2 regions of the Allobosea sp. LjRoot9 genome follow, and region 2 is predicted to be linked to the other one. Evidence: riboswitches for the same ligand, from Rfam matches in the RefSeq annotation. Region 2 holds a riboswitch; the other holds the start of a gene.
The links. Region 2 has a riboswitch for cobalamin ahead of ACSQ3P_RS17880 (class I SAM-dependent methyltransferase). Riboswitches for the same ligand answer to the same signal wherever they lie in the genome.
Positions count from the first base shown of each region.

Region 1: it holds a riboswitch for cobalamin, as region 2 does, so the genes downstream of both, ACSQ3P_RS10785 (CbtB domain-containing protein) here and ACSQ3P_RS17880 (class I SAM-dependent methyltransferase) in region 2, are expected to answer to the same signal.

Region 1 covers NZ_CAXUPC020000002.1:467,335-470,728, forward strand. Annotated here, with positions in the region: gene cbiB (adenosylcobinamide-phosphate synthase CbiB) at 1-81, shown strand, start outside; gene cobO (cob(I)yrinic acid a,c-diamide adenosyltransferase) at 88-699, opposite strand; gene cobU (bifunctional adenosylcobinamide kinase/adenosylcobinamide-phosphate guanylyltransferase) at 701-1,219, opposite strand; cobalamin riboswitch at 1,354-1,539, shown strand; gene ACSQ3P_RS10785 (CbtB domain-containing protein) at 1,576-1,752, shown strand; gene ACSQ3P_RS10790 (CbtA family protein) at 1,764-2,504, shown strand; gene ACSQ3P_RS10795 (DUF1636 family protein) at 2,559-2,999, shown strand; gene cobW (cobalamin biosynthesis protein CobW) at 2,996-3,394, shown strand, end outside.
Region 2 covers NZ_CAXUPC020000004.1:122,025-125,418, reverse strand. Annotated here, with positions in the region: gene ACSQ3P_RS17885 (ABC transporter substrate-binding protein) at 1-1,202, opposite strand, end outside; gene ACSQ3P_RS17880 (class I SAM-dependent methyltransferase) at 1,227-2,039, opposite strand; cobalamin riboswitch at 2,167-2,362, opposite strand; gene ACSQ3P_RS17875 (TonB-dependent receptor) at 2,434-3,394, opposite strand, start outside.

The DNA of each region.
Region 1 (3,394 bases), on a different contig from region 2:
GCGCTCAGGCTCTATCGCGGGGCCTGCCTGATGCTGTGGGCGCTGGCGGCAGCGGGCGTGGTGATCACGATAGCCGCCTGAAAGCTCTCAGAACTCGATTCCCGCCTGCGCCTTCACGCCGGCCGCGAAATGGTGCTTCACCAGCGTCATTTCCGTCACCAGATCGGCAGCCGCGATCAGCTCGGGCTTGGCGTTGCGGCCGGTGACGACGATGTGGAGGTCGTCCCGGCGCGCAGCAAGCGTCGCGACCACCTCGTCCAATGGCAGATAATCATAGCGCAGCGCGATGTTGAGCTCGTCCAGCACGATCAGGCGGATCGTCTCGTCGGCCATTAATTCCTTCGCCTTCTCGAAGGCGCGCCCGGCGGCGGCGATGTCGCGGGCCTTGTCCTGCGTCTCCCAGGTGAAGCCTTCGCCCATGCTGTGCCAGGCGATCTGATCGCCGAAGGCATCGAGCGCCTTGCGCTCGCCCGTCGCCCAGGCGCCCTTGATGAATTGGACCACGCCGACGCGCCAGCCATGGCCGAGCGCGCGCAGCATCAGCCCGAAAGCGGCCGTCGATTTGCCCTTGCCCGGCCCGGTGTTGACGATCAGCAGGCCCTTCTCGATCGTCTTGCCCGCGACCTCGGCGTCCTGCACCGCCTTGCGCTTCTCCATCTTGGCCTTGTGGCGGGCGGCCTCTTCAGCGTCGATCGTCATGTCACTTCACCTGCATCGCCAGTCCAGCGACCATGAAGACCACGTGCCGGGCCCGCGCCGCAAGGCTCTGGTGCAGGCGGCCGGCCTCGTCGCGGAAGCGCCGCGCCAGGGCATTGTCGGGCACGATGCCGAGCCCGACCTCGTTCGAGACGAGCACGACACGGCCGGAGGCTTCAGCACAGGCGGCGATGAGCTCGGCGCCCGCGGACGCCGTATCCCGCTCCGCCAGGATCAGATTGGTCAGCCACAATGTCAGACAATCGACCAGGATCGGTCGCCCCGCCGGTACGGCGCGGATCGCCTCGGGCAAGGCGAGCGGCGCATCGACCGTGAGCCAGTTGCCGGAGCGTCGCGCCCGATGCTCGGCGATGCGCGCGCGCATCTCGTCGTCATAGGCCTGGGCGGTCGCGATATAGGTCCAGGGCGCCGGCAGCGCCTCGATCAGCGCCTCGGCATGGCGGCTCTTGCCCGAGCGCGCGCCGCCGAGAACCAGGGTGAGATGGGGAAGGATCGTCGCCACAGCCGAAACCTCTACCGACAGAACCGTCATTGCGAGCGCAGCGAAGCAATCCAGCGTCCCACTCTACTGCTTCCCGGATTGCTTCGCTGCGCTCGGAATGACGATCGGTGCATTGCACAGCACCGCCCACATGGCTAATGATCATCCCCGACGGTGCCCCGGCAACGGGGTGAAAAGGGAACGCGGTGCGATACCGCGGCTGCCCCCGCAACTGTAAGCGGTGAGTTCTGCGCCATCGGCCACTGGGAGCAATCCCGGGAAGGCGGCTCAGGACGTCGAGATCCGTGAGCCAGGAGACCTGCCGTCGTCGTTCCGCAATCCAACAGGCCGCCGGCGGGGCGGCCAGGAGAATCACGATGAACACCTCCGCTTCGCTTTCGACCTCGGCCGGCGTTTCCGAACGCGCCAAGGCTGCACTGGCCGCCCTGCTGCTCGGCAGCGTGCTGATCTTCACGGTCGGCTTCGCGCATTCGAGCAGCGTCCATAATGCCGCCCACGACACGCGCCACACGCTCGCCTTCCCCTGCCACTGAGGGGATCGAACATGGTCAATCGCGTTCTCACGGTCAGTCTCCTGGCCGGGCTTCTGGCTGGGCTCGTCATCGCCGCGCTCCAGCACGTCACCACCACGCCGCTGATCCTCAAGGCGGAAACCTATGAAGCGGCGATGCGCGCCGCCGCCCCGTCTTTCGCATCCTTTGACGGCGAGGCCCACATCATCCTCGCCCATGGTCCCGCCGGCGACGCCGCCGGCCATGAGCATGCCGAATGGAAGCCGCAGGACGGCTTGCAGCGTACAGCCTTCACCACGCTGGTCACGGTCGCGACCGCGATCGGCTTCGCGGCGCTGCTGCTCGGCGGCATGATCGCGGCGAATGAGACGATCAACGACAGGCGCGCGCTCGCCTGGGCGGTCTGCGGTTTCCTCGCTTTCGGCCTCGTCCCGGCGGCGGGTCTCGCGCCAGAATTGCCAGGCAGCGCGGCGGCCGAACTCTTGCATCGTCAGATCTGGTGGGTCGCGACGGCGCTGGTCACGGCTGGCGGGCTCTTCGTCTTCCTGCGCATGGAAGCCGGCTGGCTCAGGGCTCTGGCCGTACTTGCCATGCTCGTGCCGCATCTGATCGGCGCGCCACATCCGGCCGCGCCGGAGAGCAAGGTCCCAGCCGAGATCGCAGCGCATTTCACCGCGCTGTCGCTCTCGGTCCAGGCCGCGCTCTGGCTCGCCACCGGCCTGGCCGTTGGCGTGATCTGGCCCTGGGCGACGCGACGCGCGGCCAAGGCCTGACGCCTCGCGCGCTCCTCCCCAGGGAGCGCGCATCTCGAACACGGAGGCGTTTGCATGCCCGAGGGTGACCTCACCATCCAAGTCTGCACCATACATGTCTGCACCGTCTGCCGGCGCGTGCGCGAGGACCTCGCCGAAGGCTACGACCAGCCGGGCCTCGGCCTTGCCACCGCGCTCGGCGAGCGGCTTGCCGGCAAGGCCGGGATCAGCGTCGAGGCGGTCGAATGCCTCGCCGTCTGCAAGCGCCCTTGCACGGTCGCCTTCGCGGCGAACGGCAAATGGACCTATCTCGTCGGCGATCTCGACGCCGAGACCCATCTCGACGATATCGTCGGCGCGGCGGAGAGCTATGCCGCCAGCGCCAACGGCATCATTCCCTGGAAAGAGCGACCCATCCCCTTTCGCAAGGGCGTGGTCGCGCGCGTGCCGCCGCTGAGCTTGCGCGAACAAGGCCTGCGCGAACCAGATCTGCGCGAACAAGGATCGACATCATGAATGCCTCCCTGGCCAAAGTGCCTTGCACCATCATCACCGGCTTCCTGGGCGCCGGAAAAACCACGCTGGTGCGCCATCTGCTCGAGAACGCCGGGGGCAAGCGCCTCGCCGTGCTCGTCAACGAATTCGGCGATCTCGGCTTCGACGGCTCCTTCCTCGCCGGCTGCGGCATCGAAGGCTGCACGGAAGAGGATGTGGTGGAGCTGCCCAATGGCTGCATCTGCTGCACGGTCGCCGACGATTTCGTGCCGGCGCTGGAAAAGCTGCTGAACCGCCCGAACCCGCCCGAGCACATCCTGATCGAAACCTCGGGCCTGGCCCTGCCGAAGCCGCTGGTGACGGCCTTCAACTGGCCGGCGATCCGCTCGCGCGTCACGGTCGATGGCGTCATCGCG
Region 2 (3,394 bases):
GTCCCGTCCTTGATCGCGGCGGGAACGCTGTTGCCGGGGCCGACCTCGATCGCGACATCCATGCCGATCCCACGCAATTGCGCCTGAATGGCTGAAGCCATGACCGGCAGCTCCGGCCGGTTGACCAGCGTCAGGAGCTTGGCCGCGAGGCGGACGCCGTCCTTGACGCGGATGCCGTCGCCTCCCGCGATCCAGCCGGCTTTGTCGAGCAGCTTGCGCGCCGCCGCGGGATCATGGGCGATGGCGGGCAGACCCTGGCGATGCCAGCCCGTCATGATTGGCGGCAGCAGCTGCGAGGCGCTCGAATCCGGATGGCGCAGGATCGCCTTGGCGATGCCGTCGCGATCCACAGTCATGGCGATGGCGCGGCGGACGCGAAGATCGGAAAATTGCGGCAACCCGCTGTCGAAAAACAGCGCGCGGACCCGCGGAATGGTCAGGCTCTCGACCTTCATCTGGCCGGCGGCATTGATCCGCGGCGTCGCGGTGGGGCTCAGCGTATAGACGAGGTCGGCGTCCCCGGCGATCGCGATATTGGCGCGGGTGTCGCCATTGACCACCGCCGTGTAGCGCAGCTTGGCGATGGCGGGCTTGGTCCGCGCATAGCCTTCGAAGCGGTCGAGCTCCAGCGTCGTCTTGCCGTCGATCAAGGCGAGCTTATAGGGCCCGGTCGCGACGATCTTGATGACCTTGCCCTCAGTGCCGTAAGCGGAGGGCGCGAGCACGATCGAAGCGTAATCGCACAGGAAAGCCGGCAGCACGCTGAAGGGCGTCTTGGTGCGGATCACCACATCGGCGCCATCGAGCGACACGCTGTCGAGCGGCACGGCCGAGAGGCTCTCCCCGATGAAGGACTGCTGCAGGCTCGCCGCCACGGCCTGGGCCGTCACCGGGCTTCCGTCATGGAAGCTCAGCCCCGCGCGCAGCTTGAAGCGCCAGCTCAGCTTGTCCTCGGAGACCGACCAGCTTTCGGCGATGCCGCCGACGAGCTGGCCTTCCGGCTCGACCTGCACCAGCGTCTCCGCGACCCCGAGGCGGGTCAGGATATAGCCGATATCGGCCGGATCGTTCGAGGTGTACTCCCAGGGCGCTACCACGCGCAGGACACGCTCGCCCTGCTGGGCCATGGCTGGCACGGCCGCGAGCGGCAGAATGAATGCGCCAGCAAGCAGGCGGCGGCGGGTCAGGGCCCACGATGTCATGATCAGATCTCCGGTTAAGGCGGTTCAGCCCGGCTTGCGGGCGGACAGGATGAAGGACTGGCCCTGGGCCGCGAGCAGACGCAGTCGCTCGCTCCAGGAGGCCGTCGCGAATTGCCGGTGCGCGATGCCGCTGAGCGGGCCGACACGCAGGGGCTCGAAGCCCACCTCGCGCAACATCGCCTCGAGCGCCGGCGCCCGCAGGCCATCGCGGAAATGCACACCGTTCAGGATGCGTTGATGCGTCGCCTGATCCCAGGTCGAGGCGACCCCGGTAAATCTGTCGATCAATCCCGAGAACCGCTTCAGCAGCACGGATCTGCGCGAGAGCGTGACCCAGTCGCCATCGATCACGACGAGCGTCCCACCGGGCTTGAGAACGCGCAGCCAATCGGCGAGTGCGAGCGCGGGATCGATCAGCGTCCAGACCAGATGCCGGCAGATGACGAGGTCATAGGCCTCATCCGCCATCATCGTGTTCTCGGCATCGCCGAGGTGGAAGCGCACGGCCGCATCCGCATGCTTCGCCCGCGCCCGGGCGATCATCGGTTCGCAGAGATCGACCGCATCGACGCTGCAGCCGAGCGAAAGCAGCACGCGCGTGATCTCGCCGGTGCCTGAGGCAAGCTCCAGCGCCCTGGCCCCGGCGGCGACCGGGGCATGGCTCGCGATCAATCGTGCCCAGGCCTCCAGCTCGGCATCAGAGCGGATCCTGTGGCCATAGGAGAGATCGAAGGTCTCGGCGCGTTTGCTCCAATAGGCGCGGATTTCGTCCTTCAGGCCGAAATTCGTTCCTCCGGAGGCGATCGCCTCGATGTCTAGGGGGGCAGCATTCGACATCCGTCACCGGCTTCCCATGGATGGGACGCGGCCGGTGCTTCGGCGCCGTTCGAACCCGGTTGCGCGACCAGAACGCGCAAGTGAGCGACCGTCATCAGAGCTCCTTCCGGGGCACCCCGCCCGGTTGCATGGCTTCACGACGTCGGCAGGTCTCCTGGCTCGCGGGTCCAAGCTTCGTTCGGCCTTCCCGGGCAAGCCCAGTGGCATGATCGAACGTCGCTCGCCGCTGACAGTTGCGGGGGCAGCTCCGGAATCGCGCACTTGCGCGCGCTCACCGGATTCCCTTTTGATCTCTTTCGAGAACCGACCCCGCCAAGGAAGCACAGCGCCTTGCGTTGCACAAGGCGGGATCGACCGGCCGCGAGACCCGGCTTCACGCCCGATCGCCACGCTTTCAGAACTTCGCGCTCAGGAAGGCGCGCACGCCGCGCCCGGGCGCCACGACATCGTCCTTGCGGAAGGACACCGCGTTGCGGATCGTCTCGTTGAGCAGATTGGTGCCGTTGACGCCGGCAGTGAGTTCGATCGGCCCGAGCGGCCCGTCCTTGAGCTTGACCTTGTAGCTGAGCTCGGCGTTGAGCAGGTTGTAGCCGCTGGTCGGCGTCTCCTCGGGCGCGATACGCCGCTGCGAGAAGGCGTGGATCAGGTTGACCCTGGCGAACCAGGCATCGCCGCCGCGCCAGAACAATCCGCCGCCGAGGCGTTGAGGAGGAATGCGCGGCACATTCTCGTCGCCGGAGAACTTCGCCCGGACAATGTCGTATTGCCCCTCGACCCCGAAGACGTTCGGGCCGATCTCGAAGAGGTCGTATTGCGTCTTGAATTCGCCGCCGAGGAAGGTGGCGTTGCGCTGGGTGTAGACCACCTGCGTCAATGCGTTGCCGGTGCCGCAACTGGCGAAATCATCGTCGCAGTATACGCCGGTGACGCGGCGATAGATGAAGCCCTCATAGCGCGTCGCATAGAGCGAGGCGTCGAAGCGCCAGGGACCTGCCGTGCGGCGCAGGCCCAGCTCGACCGTCTTGGCGGTCTCCTTCTTGAGATTGGGATCGCCGATCTCGAAGGTGCCGGGCGCATCATGCGCGCCGCGCGAGAACAGTTCGGAAGCCTTGGGCGCGCGCTCGGTATAGGACCCGGTCAGGCTGCCGGTGAAGCCGAAAGGCAGATCCTGCAACAGGCCAAGGCTCGCACTCATCGGCATGAAGCGGCGCCGCTTGGCCTGCGAGGTCGGATCGTCCGCCGTCGCAACTTGCGTCGCTGCGCCAGTCTCTGGGTCGATGCTCTCCACAGCCGTGAAGCTCGGCAGATAGCCGGCTGGAAAACGCGTCGCGGTGCCCTTGACGTCGACATAGTCG